2 regions of the Siminovitchia sp. FSL W7-1587 genome follow, and region 2 is predicted to be linked to the other one. Evidence: a T-box and tRNA genes for the amino acid it is inferred to sense, from the RefSeq annotation. Region 2 holds a T-box; the other holds one or more tRNA genes.
The links. The T-box of region 2 lies ahead of tyrS (tyrosine--tRNA ligase). A T-box ahead of a tRNA ligase gene usually reads a tRNA of that ligase, here a tRNA-Tyr.
Positions count from the first base shown of each region.

Region 1: it has a tRNA-Tyr gene. The T-box ahead of tyrS (tyrosine--tRNA ligase) is inferred to sense a tRNA for this amino acid. The anticodon was not compared.

Region 1 covers NZ_CP150169.1:757,132-765,902, forward strand. The annotation lists gene NST31_RS03630 (DeoR/GlpR family DNA-binding transcription regulator) at 52-813, opposite strand; partial or broken gene NST31_RS03635 (transposase) at 2,376-3,142, opposite strand; tRNA gene NST31_RS03640 (tRNA-Leu) at 3,337-3,420, opposite strand; tRNA gene NST31_RS03645 (tRNA-Cys) at 3,431-3,504, opposite strand; tRNA gene NST31_RS03650 (tRNA-Gly) at 3,512-3,586, opposite strand; tRNA gene NST31_RS03655 (tRNA-Gln) at 3,593-3,664, opposite strand; tRNA gene NST31_RS03660 (tRNA-His) at 3,695-3,770, opposite strand; tRNA gene NST31_RS03665 (tRNA-Trp) at 3,776-3,849, opposite strand; tRNA gene NST31_RS03670 (tRNA-Tyr) at 3,855-3,939, opposite strand; tRNA gene NST31_RS03675 (tRNA-Phe) at 3,976-4,048, opposite strand; tRNA gene NST31_RS03680 (tRNA-Asp) at 4,126-4,201, opposite strand; tRNA gene NST31_RS03685 (tRNA-Met) at 4,208-4,281, opposite strand; tRNA gene NST31_RS03690 (tRNA-Glu) at 4,299-4,373, opposite strand; tRNA gene NST31_RS03695 (tRNA-Ser) at 4,394-4,486, opposite strand; tRNA gene NST31_RS03700 (tRNA-Asn) at 4,490-4,564, opposite strand; rRNA gene rrf (5S ribosomal RNA) at 4,578-4,693, opposite strand; rRNA gene NST31_RS03710 (23S ribosomal RNA) at 4,925-7,855, opposite strand; rRNA gene NST31_RS03715 (16S ribosomal RNA) at 8,375-8,771, opposite strand, start outside.
Region 2 covers NZ_CP150169.1:3,588,796-3,597,566, reverse strand. The annotation lists gene NST31_RS17015 (aldo/keto reductase) at 1-212, shown strand, start outside; gene NST31_RS17010 (GNAT family protein) at 440-982, opposite strand; gene NST31_RS17005 (hypothetical protein) at 1,295-1,504, shown strand; gene NST31_RS17000 (hypothetical protein) at 1,524-1,691, shown strand; gene NST31_RS16995 (phospholipase) at 1,772-2,038, shown strand; gene tyrS (tyrosine--tRNA ligase) at 2,112-3,377, opposite strand; T-box leader at 3,426-3,642, opposite strand; gene NST31_RS16985 (transglycosylase domain-containing protein) at 3,753-6,755, shown strand; gene NST31_RS16980 (hypothetical protein) at 6,819-6,971, shown strand; gene acsA (acetate--CoA ligase) at 7,976-8,771, opposite strand, start outside.

The DNA.
Region 1 (8,771 bases), 1.7 Mb from region 2:
CATTTTCATTTTTTAAAATCCATGCTACACCACCTTTAACAGACTGATATCTCAAACCGTATAAACTGTGATGCCACTATCTCGAAATGGCTGAAGGTCAAACTCTGACGCTTCCTTCCCAGTAATCAGCGTGTGGATCGAACTATTTGGAGCTACCGTATGGAGCGAAAGTTTCCCGATTTTGCTATGATCAGCAACCACAATTATTTCCCTTGCCGCCTTGATCATCCCTTGCTTGGCAGGAACCACTCGTTCATCAGGATGCATCAAGCCATATTGCGGGTGCAAAGCAGGCGTTCCAATAAACGACTTTTCAACATGCAATGACCTCAGTACATGATCCGTGAACATGCCATTCAGAAAAAAACTGGACGAATATAGTTCTCCACCAGTCAAAATCACCTTCACTCGGTGGGCATCACGCAGTTCTGCCGCGATATTTATGTCATTCGTCACTATTGTAATATCATTGCGGTGTAATAGATGTTTGACAATATGCAAAGTAGTCGTACCCGAATCGATTATAATGCTTTCCCCATCCTTCACCAGACTGGCTGCCATTTTTCCAATTCTCATTTTTTGATCCGAGTTCAGAGTGGTCCTTTCCGTAAAAGATGGCTCTTCTTGAGTCCACTGTTCCATAATGACTCCACCATGCGTTCTTTTTAGTGTGCCATTTCGTTCAATTTCAGCCAGATCCCGGCGGATTGTTGCTTCGTGGACACCAAACTGTTTTGCAAGCGCAGCGATCGTCGCCGTTCGATTCTGCCGGACATATTCGATGATCCGCATCTTTCTCTCGATAGGTAACAAAGACTTTCTCCCTTCGCACACATTTGCACAAAAATATTATTATTTGTGTTTTTTTGTTCATTTTGATTATAGTTCGGGATTATTAATACGCTATTTTTCTATGATGAAGAAAATGTAAAGAATGCGAAAAACATGTATAAAAATGTCGAAAACAGAAGAAAAATGATCCGTTGCCCAATTCACGATTTTGAGTGATCAATTTTTTGCAAAACCATTTGACCAAAAAAAACGTTGGAAACAATATTCCAAAGCCTTTTGTCACATGGATGCGTTTAAGCTCAAAAACAAAATGTCAATCATGCAAAAGTGTTTAAACACAAAAAAGCCGATTAAATCTTTGCAAATTCAATCAGCATATAACAGTTAAAACAGATGGTTACCATGTGACGAAGACATCAACTTCAGTACGGTAACCGGCTTTTGCGGTAAAGGTTGGAAGTGAGTGCGAGATATCGTTTCTCCTTCTATGAATCAGCAGCAAACTCAAGTTTTATTAATGAAAGAAACGAGAATATGTTTTTGTGAGCAAGTGAGGGGGAGAGCCATAGTGGCTGTCCTGGAGAACGAGTACATTTGATTAACATTAAAAAAGCTCATGTAGAAAACCGATTAAAGACCATCTGAATAAAATTCTAGTCATTGATCATTTACAGAATACACGCAGCTCTTCTTTCAGTTAATTGATATTCGTTATGAATAATATGATATTTACGACAAACAAAAACTTCAATCTTTAGATAAAGAAAGCCAAGTTCGATTTTCAAACACTAGCAACAATTTGCGTGGATTCATATTGTTTACATGATCGCTAACCGAGAGACTCCGAGTAAACAAGCGTTAACATGTTGAGCAGTATATGAAGAATCCCCCTTTCATATAAATGAATGAATGTCACCATTTGCCCTTAAAAGTTCGAGGATAGAAAAAGGAGTACCTCTCCAAATATCGAAAAATGAGCAAGTAACAGGCCTGTTCAATGCCGGCTATGATATTGAGCCAATCTGTCAGCAACTGGCGGATCAAGAACATGCAGAGTGTCATCCCATATAACCACGAGTAAGAGGAAATGATCGGCCTTAATGGAATTTCGCGACTACAACATGTCCTTGTGCGTTCTTATTTCTATCGTTACGACAGCTACAATACAAAATACAAGACACTGAAATATACACACAACAAACAAAGAATATGCGACGTGCCATTAACACGCACTCATATAGAGTGCGACCTGGATGATTACATTATGGACGAGCATCCAGAATTATTTCAATCCACGCACTCATATAGAGTGCGACAGCGAAAATCTCCTAATAAAAGGAAAATCATTCCCTAAATCTAGTAGGATAACCTGTTTTTGGGGATATTTCGCCTATCTTCTTTTCAATTTTACCATATATTTTCGTATTATACTGGGTTTTTTTGGTGCGGGTCCCCCGGAGATTTTATGTTCGCTTGGGGTCCGCAGCAAAGTTTACGTTCAATTTTATACAAACTGACGTTTCTCTTTTTAATTAAAATGGTTCTATGTCAAATGTTGGAGTGGGGTGAGATAGAATCTCACTTTACCCAACATGACTTCCAATTTTTTTATACTTATGTAAAAGAAGTATTCTTGCTCTTCCCCTTAGGAAGTTCCTAAATCCAAAGGCGTTCCTCTTCATGACTTTCGTTAGGTTATTAATTCTCTCCAAAAAACCATTTGAGTAAAAAGCTGTTTAGTACTTCTGTCTGCCAGTTTTTGAATGTACGGATAGCCTTCTCAAATTCAGGAATACCATCTTGTTCTACCTTCCTGTAAAAATCCATTAATCCTTTGTCTCCCCATCGGCAATAATCAATTGATATTTTCCTTCCTTTGTATCTCCCTTGTACTCATCGATGGCGATCACCCTGGGCAGTTCTTGAACCTCTGTCATTTCCTTTACGGCCAAACTGTCAAATCTGCGCATGACAGTTGATATGGAAACGCCAAACTGCTGGGCAGTTTCCTTAAATGTCTTCGCTTGCACGATCCGAACGGATACTGCCCGATTACATTCGTTAGAAAGCCGTTGATATCGATGATCAAAAGGATTCCTCCGCAAACCGCTTCCCGCACGAACAGGCATAGTGGCGCTATTTGTAGAAGAGGGACGTCAACCGTTCAAAACACTTCAAATGCTGATCTTTTGAATGCGATAATCATGAACTTTCTTAGTCCTTTCACCACAGCTTGGACACTTGTGGACCTTAACATCCATTTCTATATACGGTCTTCCACTTCTTCCACTTTTGTGATCAATACATCTTCAAGGTCGGGATTGTTATGGTAAAATTCACTTGCACGCAACTCCAATCTTTTCTTGCTTTCTCGTCAATTCAAGTATAAAAGAATTGGATGTTTGCGTGTATTTTTTTACGGGCAAATTGTGTGGAAACCCCAACATTTAGTATAGAGCCTAAAACGAAAAAAAACTCATAAACATTGATATATCAACGTTTATGAGCCTTTTCTCACTTATCTGACCTTAATTTTCTTAAAAATACCTGAGGTGGGATTCGAACCCACAAGCCCGTGAGGGCATTGGATTTTGAGTCCAACGTGTATGCCAGTTCCACCACTCAGGCGTGATAAAATTGGAGGCGGCAACCGGATTCGAACCGGTGGTAAGGGTGTTGCAGACCCGTGCCTTACCACTTGGCTATGCCGCCAAGGTTTTGGAGCGGAAGACGGGGTTCGAACCCGCGACCCCCACCTTGGCAAGGTGGTGTTCTACCACTGAACTACTTCCGCAATATACTGGGCTAGCTGGATTCGAACCAACGAATCACGGAGTCAAAGTCCGTTGCCTTACCGCTTGGCTATAGCCCATCGTTAGTTAAATGATACTATAAATATAAATGGGGCGACTAGTGGGAATCGAACCCACGAGTGTCGGAGCCACAATCCGATGCGTTAACCACTTCGCCATAGCCGCCACTTTGGCAGGGGTAGTAGGAATCGAACCCACACTGGAGGTTTTGGAGACCTCTGTTCTACCGTTAAACTATACCCCTAATCATGGTGGTGGGGGACGGATTCGAACCGCCGAACCCTGAGGGAGCGGATTTACAGTCCGCCGCGTTTAGCCACTTCGCTACCCCACCGAGAAAGTAATTATCTGGTTAGTTAGTTTTAGAAGGTGGCTCAGGACGGAATCGAACCGCCGACACAAGGATTTTCAGTCCTTTGCTCTACCGACTGAGCTACTGAGCCGTATATCATTTAAACGATGACAATTTTTAAAAACGCTCATCATCAGTATCTATGCAACAAGTGGATGGTATTAAAAATGGCGGTCCCGACGGGAATCGAACCCGCGATCTCCTGCGTGACAGGCAGGCATGTTAACCGCTACACTACGGGACCTGTTGATTGCGGGGGCAGGATTTGAACCTGCGACCTTCGGGTTATGAGCCCGACGAGCTACCGAACTGCTCCACCCCGCGACAATGAAAATAAAATATGGTGACCCCTACGGGATTCGAACCCGTGTTACCGCCGTGAAAGGGCGGTGTCTTAACCGCTTGACCAAGGGGCCGTATATATAAAGAGCTTATATGGCGGAGAGCAAGGGATTTGAACCCTTGAGACGGCGGTAGCCGCCTACACGATTTCCAATCGTGCTCCTTCGGCCAGCTCGGACAGCTCTCCGTATGGCTCCGCAGGTAGGATTCGAACCTACGACCGATCGGTTAACAGCCGATAGCTCTACCACTGAGCTACTGCGGAATAATATTGTTTTGCCCGGCAGCGTCCTGCTCTCACAAGGGGAAGCCCCTCATTACCATCGGCGCTGAAGAACTTAACTTCCGTGTTCGGGATGGGAACGGGTGTTGCCTCTTCGCTATCGCCACCAGACAAAAACAACGACATCTTTTATTATAATAGGTTTTATGTATATTTCAAGAGTTTTTTCATTCTCTCAAAACCGGGATACATGAGAAGAAGTCCGAGAACCGTTTTTGTTCAATCCAGCTCCGGACGCTATCGCTTTGCGTCACTTCGCTTCTTCTGGCAAAGTCGATTGACTTTTCCGCCAGAAGCTCCAGTGAGCTGCAGCGATGGACAAGCGTCCTGCGCTTTTTATATTTGATTAAGTCCTCGATCGATTAGTATCCGTCAGCTCCATGTGTCGCCACACTTCCACACCGGACCTATCTACCTGATCATCTTTCAGGGATCTTACGTTGCCTGGCAAGCCAGACAATGGGAAATCTCATCTTGAGGGGGGCTTCATGCTTAGATGCTTTCAGCACTTATCCCTTCCGCACATAGCTACCCAGCTATGCCTCTGGCGAGACAACTGGTACACCAGCGGTGCGTCCATCCCGGTCCTCTCGTACTAAGGACAGCTCCTCTCAAATTTCCTGCGCCCGCGACGGATAGGGACCGAACTGTCTCACGACGTTCTGAACCCAGCTCGCGTACCGCTTTAATGGGCGAACAGCCCAACCCTTGGGACCGACTACAGCCCCAGGATGCGATGAGCCGACATCGAGGTGCCAAACCTCCCCGTCGATGTGAACTCTTGGGGGAGATAAGCCTGTTATCCCCGGGGTAGCTTTTATCCGTTGAGCGATGGCCCTTCCATGCGGAACCACCGGATCACTAAGCCCGACTTTCGTCCCTGCTCGACTTGTAGGTCTCGCAGTCAAGCTCCCTTCTGCCTTTACACTCTGCGAATGATTTCCAACCATTCTGAGGGAACCTTTGGGCGCCTCCGTTACCTTTTAGGAGGCGACCGCCCCAGTCAAACTGCCTGCCTGACACTGTCTCCCAACCCGATCAGGGTCGCGGGTTAGACGGTCCATACAGCCAGGGTAGTATCCCACCGTTGCCTCCACGGAAGCTGGCGCTCCCGTTTCCATGGCTCCTACCTATCCTGTACAAGCTGCACAGACAGTCAATATCAAGCTACAGTAAAGCTCCACGGGGTCTTTCCGTCCTGTCGCGGGTAACCTGCATCTTCACAGGTACTATAATTTCACCGAGTCTCTCGTTGAGACAGTGCCCAGATCGTTGCGCCTTTCGTGCGGGTCGGAACTTACCCGACAAGGAATTTCGCTACCTTAGGACCGTTATAGTTACGGCCGCCGTTTACTGGGGCTTCAATTCGAAGCTTCGCCTAAGCTGACCTCTCCTCTTAACCTTCCAGCACCGGGCAGGCGTCAGCCCCTATACTTCGCCTTGCGGCTTCGCAGAGACCTGTGTTTTTGCTAAACAGTCGCCTGGGCCTATTCACTGCGGCTTCTCAGGGCTATTCACCCTAAAAAGCACCCCTTCTCCCGAAGTTACGGGGTCATTTTGCCGAGTTCCTTAACGAGAGTTCTCTCGCTCACCTTAGGATTCTCTCCTCGCCTACCTGTGTCGGTTTGCGGTACGGGCGCCTATTGCCTCGCTAGAAGCTTTTCTCGGCAGTGTGGAATCAGGAACTTCGGTACTTTTTTTCCCTCGCCATCACAGCTCAGCCTACACGGTAAGCGGATTTGCCTACTTACCGGCCTTACTGCTTGGACGCGCTTTTCCAGCTGCGCGCTTGCCTTATCCTCCTGCGTCCCTCCATCACTCAAACGGCAATGAGGCGGTACAGGAATCTCAACCTGTTATCCATCGCCTACGCCTTTCGGCCTCGGCTTAGGTCCCGACTTACCCTGAGCGGACGAGCCTTCCTCAGGAAACCTTAGGCTTTCGGTGGAAGGGATTCTCACCCTTCTTTCGCTACTCATACCGGCATTCTCACTTCCAAGCACTCCACCGCCTCTTTCAAGACGACTTCGCCGCGCTTGGAACGCTCTCCTACCATTGCTATTGCAATCCACAGCTTCGGTGATACGTTTAGCCCCGGTACATTTTCGGCGCAGAGTCACTCGACCAGTGAGCTATTACGCACTCTTTGAATGGTGGCTGCTTCTAAGCCAACATCCTGGTTGTCTAAGCAACTCCACATCCTTTTCCACTTAACGTATACTTGGGGACCTTAGCTGGTGGTCTGGGTTGTTTCCCTCTCGACTACGGATCTTATCACTCGCAGTCTGACTCCCAAGGATAAGTATTTGGCATTCGGAGTTTGTCTGAAGTCGGTAACCCGATGAGGGCCCCTCGTCCAAACAGTGCTCTACCTCCAATACTCTCACCTTGAGGCTAGCCCTAAAGCTATTTCGGAGAGAACCAGCTATCTCCAGGTTCGATTGGAATTTCACCCCTACCCACACCTCATCCCCGCATTTTTCAACATACGTGGGTTCGGGCCTCCAGTCAGTGTTACCTGACCTTCACCCTGGACATGGGTAGATCACCTGGTTTCGGGTCTGCGACCTCATACTCTTGCGCCCTATTCAGACTCGCTTTCGCTGCGGCTCCGTCTTTTCAACTTAACCTTGCATGAAATCGCAACTCGCCGGTTCATTCTACAAAAGGCACGCCATCACACACGCGGTGCTCTGACTACTTGTAGGCACACGGTTTCAGGTTCTATTTCACTCCCCTCCCGGGGTGCTTTTCACCTTTCCCTCACGGTACTGGTTCACTATCGGTCACTAGGGAGTATTTAGCCTTGGGAGATGGTCCTCCCGGATTCCGACGGGATTTCTCGTGTCCCGCCGTACTCAGGATCCACTCGGGAGGGATCGACGTTTCAACTACAGGGCTGTTACCTTCTTTGGCCGGCCTTTCCAGGCCGCTTCGTCTACGCCGTTCCTTTGTCACTCCACTTTGAGTGTCCTACAACCCCGAAAGGCAAGCCTTTCGGTTTGGGCTCTTCCCGTTTCGCTCGCCGCTACTGGGGGAATCGATTTTTCTTTCTCTTCCTCCGGGTACTTAGATGTTTCAGTTCCCCGGGTATGCCTTCCATTCCCTATGGATTCAGAAATGGATACTGCCTCATTACTGGCAGTGGGTTTCCCCATTCGGAAATCTCCGGATCAGCTTGCTTACAGCTCCCCGAAGCATATCGGTGTTCGTCCCGTCCTTCATCGGCTCCTAGTGCCAAGGCATTCACCGTGCGCCCTTATTAACTTAATCTTTTTTCGGTCAACGATTAGCATCGAATCTCTGTGTCAGCTCCCTCATTCACGTCATCACGCACTCGTAGTGCGCTCTGGTGCTCATTCGGTCGCTTCCTTGATCTTCTCGCTTCTCGTTGCCCTTTGGTTTTTGCTCAAAAATAAGCAACGCTCGTTTTTTCGAACTGCTTGCTTCTTTTCGCCTAACCTAAAGGTTTTACACTTCTTATGGTTGCTCCATAATGGATCATCCATAAAGTGAACGATTCTCGGTTTGTTTCTTCTCATGTTATCCGGTTTTCAAAGAACGAAGCTGCTGACTTCCATCACGTCATGTGATTGATCAGCGCCTATGCTTCATGCAGCTTTGCGACGAGGTGAAGTTCCTCGAACACGCTGTGCCGCAAGTGAGCACATGTTTTGAGAGTTGTTTGACCTCTCAAAACTAAACGAAACGAAAGCGTCAATTCGTATCTATTGGAAATGTCCAGTTGCGGCTCCTGCCGAGCAGTCGCCTCCACATTTCAATTATCCTTAGAAAGGAGGTGATCCAGCCGCACCTTCCGATACGGCTACCTTGTTACGACTTCACCCCAATCATCTGTCCCACCTTCGGCGGCTGGCTCCAAATGGTTACCCCACCGACTTCGGGTGTTACAAACTCTCGTGGTGTGACGGGCGGTGTGTACAAGGCCCGGGAACGTATTCACCGCGGCATGCTGATCCGCGATTACTAGCGATTCCGGCTTCATGCAGGCGAGTTGCAGCCTGCAATCCGAACTGAGAATGGTTTTATGGGATTCGCTCCACCTCGCGGTCTCGCGGCCCTTTGTACCATCCATTGTAGCACGTGTGTAGCCCAGGTCATAAGGGGCATGATGATTTGACGTCATCCCCACCTTCCTCCGGTTTGTCACCGGCAGTCACCTTAGAGT
Region 2 (8,771 bases):
ATCTGGAGAAAGTGGAGCGGCTTCGCACAATAGCGGATGAAAAAGGAGTCGAAACGGCAAACGTCGCGCTTGCCTGGTACTTAACGAGGGAAGCCATTGATGTCGTCATTCCGGGTGCGAAGCGAAAAGAACAAGTCCTAAGCAATTTAAAAACATTGCAAGTTACATTAACAAATGAAGAAATACAGGAAATTGATCGTATTTTTCAATAAGAAATATGGACAGAAGCAGGCGGAGAAATTTCTCAGCCTGCTTTTTATCGCCCTTCAGATTAACATGTCACATCGTCCCAGCAATAAGTTGGTGAAAACTTGCCTTCTGACATAGAACTCGTTATGACAGCCAGCTTGTGCTTACGCAGTCTGCATGTTCATCATGACGTTCTGTCAGTTCCTTGTCTTCCTCCATGTACATGAGAACGAGTTTTTCCATCCCTTCCCTATAAGCTTCTATTCATATATTCATGCTGAAGGATCCCCATGTGAATAATATCGTGCCATGACCCTTCCCTGAACAAACACTCACGACTGGTGCCCTCAGGTTGAAATCCCATCTTTTTGTATAATTTTATGGCTTTTTCATTAAATGAAAAAACCTTTAGAGATACCCGGTGCAGATTCATTTCCAGAAATGCGTAGTCAAGCAAAAGCTTCAACCCTTCTGAACCATAACCCTTTCCCCAATAATCTTTTTCTCCAATATCTATAATGCATTCAGCGTTTCTATTCTTATAATCAATGTTGATTAACGAGGTAATGCCAATGGGTGAATTCAATTCTTTTTCAATGATCATATAACTTTTTGCTGATGAGGAGCCCAAAATGATTTGCTCCACAAATTGTCTCGTTGCTTCCAACGGATATACATCTAAAAAAGGATTCGTTGTACGCATGACCTCTATATCATTTCTCCATGCATGATAAAGTTCTATATCCTCTGTTGTCATTTGTCTTAACCTTAATCTTTCTGATTCAAACAGCATTCTCCGTCACTCCCCGCAAGTTTTCAATTTCGGATCAACATTTTTTCCAAAGAAAAAAGCTAGACTGATAATTGATCCTTTACATTTGTTTTGTCGGTCCCCAACTGAAACATGTCCAGCCTTTCCATGAATAATATCACATTCGTCCTGGAAAATATGACCCATTATCAAACGTTAAAATTTCATATCATTACATCTTTTTAGAAAAAGCCCCTGAAGCTTTAGATTTGCGGCCCGCTCCCGATTCTAAGGCTTTTCCTTTCCTCATATTTCATCCCTCTCAGGACATATTACCAGTAGGAGGTGGAAACATTGGACAAGAAACAGAAAGGACAAAAGAACGTGAATGCTGAATTAGATGGCATGGGCCTTTACGGAACGACATCTAATAAGAATATTGGCGGTTATGAAACTTCCGGCGACATTGAAAACGCCGGCAAGCCGGAGAAAGGTTTTCAAAAGCCTGACGAGGAAGAAATGCAGGCATCCATTCAAGAAGATGATCGGGAACAATCTTATTAAAGGAGGCAGAACGCGCGAAATGGTTCAAAAAGGAAAAAAGCAGTATCGAGTAACAACAGGCGATTATGAAAATAAAACAGGCGGACTACATTTTGGTTATGAATATAGCTCCGGAAATAGACTGAGCAGAAACAAAAACAATGAGCAAAAAGCACCAAAGGAAAAAAGTGGCGACAAACCAATTTAAATGGTAAAAGACGTATGCCATCGCCAATATTCCAATCCCTCCATATATTAATACAGGAGGTGTTGTGATTGCGAAGAGCCATGAGAAGAAGCCGGGGTCTTTGTCTTTTTCCAGGGTACAATTGGTGCGGCCCCGGCTGCAGCGGCCCTGGAGCTCCCGTAAATGATGTGGATGCTTGTTGCATGAGACACGACTACTGTCTGCAAAACAATATTCATCCCTGTATATGCGATCATGAGTTTATGCATTGTTTAAAACCAAAAATCGAACCGTACACACAAAAAGGCCGGGCCAGTGCGCTTATGTACAACTTTATGAGATTAAAAACCGCGTTCTTTTGCGGCTAAAATAATCGGATTGAATTCGGGAATATTTTTCATGAAAAAACCCGGCAAGCCAGAAGGCTGCCGAGTTTCACTTTTAATATTGAATTAAATGGTATTTTTTCTTCCCGCGACGGATGATCGTGAATTTTCCGCCGAGCCTGTCTTTTTCCCCAAGCTCATACCCGGTGTCGGTGATTCGGTCCCCATTAACGGAAATCGCTCCATTTTGAATATCTTCCCTCGCCTGCCTCTTAGACGGCGAAATTTTGGCGGCTACGAGCAAATCCACGAGTCCATTTGTTTCTTCAGCTTGATGCTCATATGAAGGAACATCTTTAAAGCCTTGTTCAATTTCTTCTATAGATAGCTCTTTTATATTACCGCTAAAGAGAGCTTCGGTAATCCGGATCGCCTGCTGAAGCGCTTCTTCCCCATGAATCAAACGTGTCATTTCTTCAGCAAGCGCCTTTTGTGCTTTGCGAAGATGCGGCTCTTCTTTCAGTGATTTTTCAAGCGCTTCAATTTCTTCCCGCTCAAGGAACGTAAAATACTTTAAGTATTGAACCGTATCTGCATCGGCCGTGTTAATCCAAAATTGATAAAATTCGTAAGGAGTCGTCTTTTCAGGATCAAGCCAAATGGCGCCTCCCTCCGTTTTCCCAAACTTTGTTCCGTCCGCTTTCGTAACGAGCGGAATCGTTAAACCGTAGGCTTTGGCATCCTCTCCCGCCATTTTGCGGATAAATTCAAGTCCTGTCGTAATGTTCCCCCACTGATCGCTACCGCCAATTTGCATTTTACAGCCGTATTCTTTATAGAGGTGCAGAAAATCGATCGCCTGCAGAAGCGTATAGGTGAATTCCGTAAAGGAAATGCCCGTTTCCAGACGAGTAGCAACAGTTTCTTTCGCAAGCATATAATTCACGCCGATATGCTTGCCAAAATCACGCAAAAATGTCGCTAAGTCCATTGAACCGAGCCACTCATAGTTGTTTGTCATACGAGCACGGTTTTCACCCGTAAAGTCAAAAATCCGCCTCAATTGGGCCTTAATGCCTTGAACATTTTTTTCAACCTGTTCCAGCGTTTGTAACTGCCTTTCTTCTTTTTTACCGCTCGGATCACCAATCTGTCCCGTAAATCCTCCGACCAAAACGATCGGACGATGCCCGTGTTTTTGAAAGCGGCGCATTGTCAGAAACGGCAATAAATGTCCAATATGCATGCTGTCTGCCGTGGGATCGACTCCACAGTATAAAGAAATTTTTTCCTTCTCCAAAATTTCTTTTATGCCTTCTTCATCCGTTTGTTGATAAATAATGCCGCGCCACTTTAAGTCATCTAATAATTGCTTCAACATATTTCCCTGCCTTCTGTTTAAAAATAGAAAACGCCCCTTCGTTGTCTACGAAGGGACGATTTATTCACCGCGTTACCACCCAACTTGGGAAATCAAATTTCCCCGCTCATCGATATAACGGTTCTTACCGTTTGCCGCTACTATGAAAGTTCACGGCAAAAGCTCCTGGAAGTATTTCATCGTACTGTTTGTACCGGTTTTCACCAACCACCGGTTCTCTTCATAACAGGGACAGTCGACTACTTGATCCATTCTTAGCTCAATATATATCGTTGTATAGAAAATATTGTAGCTACAATGCACCGCCATGTCAAATTGTCACGAAAAAACGCCTTCCATATGCTATAATTAGTTGTGATTTCAGGAGGTATTTGTATGAAGAGTTTTTTGAAGGCACGATGGGAGCGACTTAAACAGCGTGCTTTTACCATTGAGAAAAAAGAATGGATGAAAGGTTTCCGGATTACATATGGCGTGGCGTGGAACTTGACCTTTCTATTGACGATATTTCTCGTACTGGGAGGCATCTTTGCAGGCGGAGTTGGCGCCGGCTATTTTGCATCACTTGTAAAAGATGAAAAAGTCCGGCCCGCTTCCAATATGAAACAGGAGATTTTCCATTATGAAGAAACATCCAAGCTTTATTTTGCCGACAATATTTATTTGGGGAAACTCCAGTCTGACATTGACAGAGAAGAAGTCAGCATTGAAGAAGTTTCGGATCATTTGAAAAAAGCCGTCATCGCGACAGAGGATGAGTATTTTTACGAGCATAAAGGGGTCGTTCCCAAAGCTTTAATGAGGGCTGTTTTTCAGGAGTTAACCAACTCTTCTGTCCAAACAGGCGGCAGTACTTTGACACAACAGCTCATTAAAAACCAAATTTTAACGAACGAAGTTTCTTTTGACCGAAAAGCAAAAGAAATCCTGCTTGCCCTAAGGCTTGAAAAGTTTCTTGAAAAAGATGAAATTTTAGAAGCTTATTTGAATGTTTCTACATTTGGCAGAAATTCATCTGGACAAAATATTGGCGGGGTTCAGGCCGCGGCAAGAGGAATATTCGGGGTGGATGCGAAAGAGCTGAACTTGCCGCAAGCAGCTTTTATTGCCGGCTTGCCGCAAAGCCCGTTCAGATATACGCCATTTGCCAACGGCGGCGGATTAAAAGAGGAATCGCTTCTTGAACCCGGCTTAAACAGGATGAAAACCGTCTTGGCCCGGATGCGCGCAGAAGAGTTTATTACCCAAAAAGAATATGAAGAAGCGATTCATTATAATATTGTAGGCGATTTTATCAAGCCACAGCCGCGGGCTTATGAGCAATATCCATATCTGACCGAAGAAATTGAAAGACGCGGCATTACCATATTGATGGAAATCCTTGCCAAGAAAGATGGTTACAGTGAAAAGGACTTGCAAAAGGACAAGGGCCTTTACAACAAGTATGAGACTTTGGCACGTCGGGACATCCGGCACAACGGCTATCATATCCATACGACAATTCATAAACAAATATATGACACTCATCAAAAAGTAAAAGATGAATACAACAATTACGGTTATACGAAAGTTAGGCAGGAGAGAAATCCGGAAACGGGAAAATTGGAGGAAATCAAAGAACCTGTCCAAGTGGGAGCCATTTTAATTGAAAATAAAACCGGTAAAATATTAAGCTTTGTCGGCGGCCGCGACCATAAACTGGAAGCAACGAACCATGCCACCAAGGCAAAGCGGCAAAATGGTTCAACGATGAAACCACTACTCGTCTACGCGCCTGCTATGGAAATGGGGCTCAGCGCTCCTGGCGCGGTTGTGGCAGATATTCCACTCTCAACAGGCGGTAAAGTTTTTAGAAACTATTCAGGCAGGTATTATGGACTTGTTTCATCCCGAAAAGCGCTTGCCCATTCGTACAACGCCTCCGCCGTTTATACGTACTTAAAAACGGTCAACAACAACCCGGCCGCTTATTTGGAAAAAATGGGATTTACGACACTGACGAAAGCGGATCATACCAACATAGCCGCTGCACTCGGCGGGGTTGAAGACGGGGTTACAGTGGAAGAAAACACGAATGCTTTCACGACATTCGCCAATGGCGGTAAATTCATCGATGCCTATATGATTGAAAAAATTACGGATCATGACGGCAATATTATTTATGAACATAAAGCCAAGCCTGTCGATGTATTTAGCCCACAAACATCTTATTTAATGATTGACATGATGCGAGATGTGCTTAGATACGGAACGGCTTCTGCTGTCCCCGGAATGCTAAAATTTTCAGCGGATTGGGCTGGAAAAACGGGAACAACGAATGGACCGAATGATGCATGGTTCGTTGCTTCCAATCCAAATGTCACACTTGGCGCCTGGATTGGATATGGGAAGCCGGCCCCACTTTCAACTGATGGAAGTGAAGGAAGACGCAATCTCAACATATGGGCAAGATTAATGAATGGCGCCTATGACGCGGCTCCCGACCTGGTCAAACCAAAAGAAAGGTTCAAGATGCCAGGTGGAATTGTACGGCGTTCGTATTGCGGCATTTCCGGAATGCTTCCATCAAAAGCCTGTTCAGCAGCAGGCTTGGTACAGTCTGATCTGTTTAACGCGAAATTTGTGCCGACGAAGGTCGATAATAGTTTAGGAAACGGGCGGTACGTCATGATCAAAGGAAAAAAATACATGGCTCTGCCTTCCACACCACAAGAATTTACAAAACCAGGCGGTATGCTCAGTCCAGAATTCGTGAAACAAATCTCACTTGGACGAGCGATCAATCCGGCTTATTTGATTCCGGACAATGATCCAAGGTGGAAAAACTTACTGGCTGCCGGAGCGATCATGCGGGACGATGGAAAGGCACCGGCAAGTGTTTCAACCACCATGTCTAACGGATTGCTCACTTGGAATGAATCTCCCAGCCATGATGTCGTTGGTTATCGGGTCTATTCCGGGTCAGGCAAAAGAGTCGCGTCTATCGCATCCGGTTCTTCTCTATCCTACCGGGCGGGCGGCGGTTCGTATTATGTAGTGGCCGTCGATATTGCCGGCCGTGAATCGGCACCGTCCAACAAAATGGAAACCAAGCAAGTAAACAAACCGGCAAAAACAGAGGATACTCAAAAGAAACAAACCGAAGTTGATAAAAACAAAGATAAAGATAACAACAAGGAACAACAAGCACCAACACCACCGGCTCCAAATACACCGCCGCCTAAAAAAGAGGAACCAAAAGAGGAGCCAAAAGACCAACAGAAAGATGACGGGAAAAAGGAAGAACCAAAAGAGCCTAACCAAGGTGGAAACGACGGGAACGGGAACGAAAATGGCGGCAATCCGGTTCCAGATAAAAAAGAGGAACCGAATCAATAAAATATTCCAAAAGAAACCTGCTCCCAGGGCGGAGCAGGTTCGCTTTTGAGCTGATGTTCCCTCATGACAAGAATTGACTTGAATGTGAAAGATAAATGCAGGGCAGTCGGTTTGGCCGAAAAAGAGCACAACAAACAGATTCAAGCGATTGAGAGAATATATGTGAAATTTACGATATCCTACATCTTTTTACAAAAGAAGGACCATGAAAAATAAAGAAATTCTTTACTCATGAAGTTCTTTGAGGGGCTTTATTTTTTCCCTTAACAAATGACCATCATCAATTATTGTAATATAATGAATATACCGCATATAAAAAAGGGATTAAGGAGTATGAAAATTCATTTCAACAAAGATGAGTATTCACTCTCTATTCATGTTTTGTTTATGAGTCATACTAAACAGATTCCTCATAGCATTGGAAAACCCTGATTTTGTTGCATTTCATGAAAGCAATGTAGCTATAGAATGGATAAAGGTAAATGGGTTTTTTATGAATATTGTGTTATTTACTCCTCTTGTTTTATCAATATCATTTTTCTTAGCTTTTTTATATTCAAATGATCAATCAAATGAGTGAGTAACATTTTAAAAGAGGCTATTTAAAAAACTGATAGTTTCTGGCATTCAACAAGCAATCGTGTTTCAAATCACACAAGCACATTGAAATGTTGGTGAAGTCGTTTTCGTTGTTACTTTTTTAAAGCGAAGTTATTCCGAACGAGCAGAAGTGACAGCGCTCGTGAAAAAGCACCTGAATTTCAGGAAAAAATTTAATGAAATAGGTAAATAAGTCGTGGATGACAAGATCAGACGAAGGAATTTAAGCAAAAAGCCGCATTGAATGAATCAATGAAAAAATGGCCGCAGAACCATTTCAAGATTCTTGAATGTCCCAACGATTTGATGTATTCTCTGCTTTTGACTAGGTTGGATTTAATTGAACGCTACATGGCAGGGAAACTTCAGGCGATTGATCAGCATTTTGTTTGTACATGGCCCCCTTCATTGGATTTTCGCTCCTACCCTTTGACTTTCGTTCCTACCCAAAAATAGAAAACCTTGTAAACTTCAGTAGACCCAGATCATGAATTAATTCAAGGTCTATCAGCGCTAGCAATAAAGATGAAACGGCTTAAGCCCTCAAAAAATCAGGGTTCAAGCCGCTTCCACTGTCTACTTGACAGAAACATTTCACTTTTGGGACAGCTTTTTTATGGTTAGTCCTCCATCGTCGACAAGTCGCCTGCCGGCAGTCCGAGTTCCCATGATTTCAAGACACGGCGCATGATTTTGCCGCTGCGCGTTTTTGGAAGCTTGTCCCGGAACTCGATTTCACGAGGTGCGGCATGAGCAGCCAGCCCCGTTTTGACGAATTGGCGGATATCCTCTTTCAATTCCTCACTTGGTTCGTAATCTTCCATCAGTGCAACAAATGCTTTAATGATTTCCCCGCGGACAGGATCCGGCTTCCCGATGACACCCGCTTCTGCCACGGCAGGGTGTTCAAGCAGTTTGCTCTCTACTTCAAACGGACCTACCCGCTCGCCGGATGTCATAATGACATCGTCGATTCGGCCTTGGAACCAAACATATCCTTCTTCATCCATAAAGGCGGAATCTCCCGATACATACCATCCTCCTGGAAGGAAGTAAGAATCATATTTTTGTGGATTTTTCCATATCTCCCGCATCATCGCCGGCCAGCCTTTTTTAATGGCGAGATTGCCCATCCGGTTTGGTGGCAATATATTCCCCCGATCATCCACAATGGCGACTTCCACCCCAGGGATCGCTTTCCCCATCGATCCAGGCTTTATCTCCATACAAGGATAATTGGCAACCACAATGGCGCCTGTTTCCGTCATCCACCATGTATCATGAATACGTTTGCCAAACACTTTCATTCCCCAACGAATCACTTCCGGATTTAGCGGTTCGCCGACGCTCAAAATATGCCGAAGTGAAGATAGGTCATATTTTTCAACAAGTTCATCACCTGCACCCATCAACATC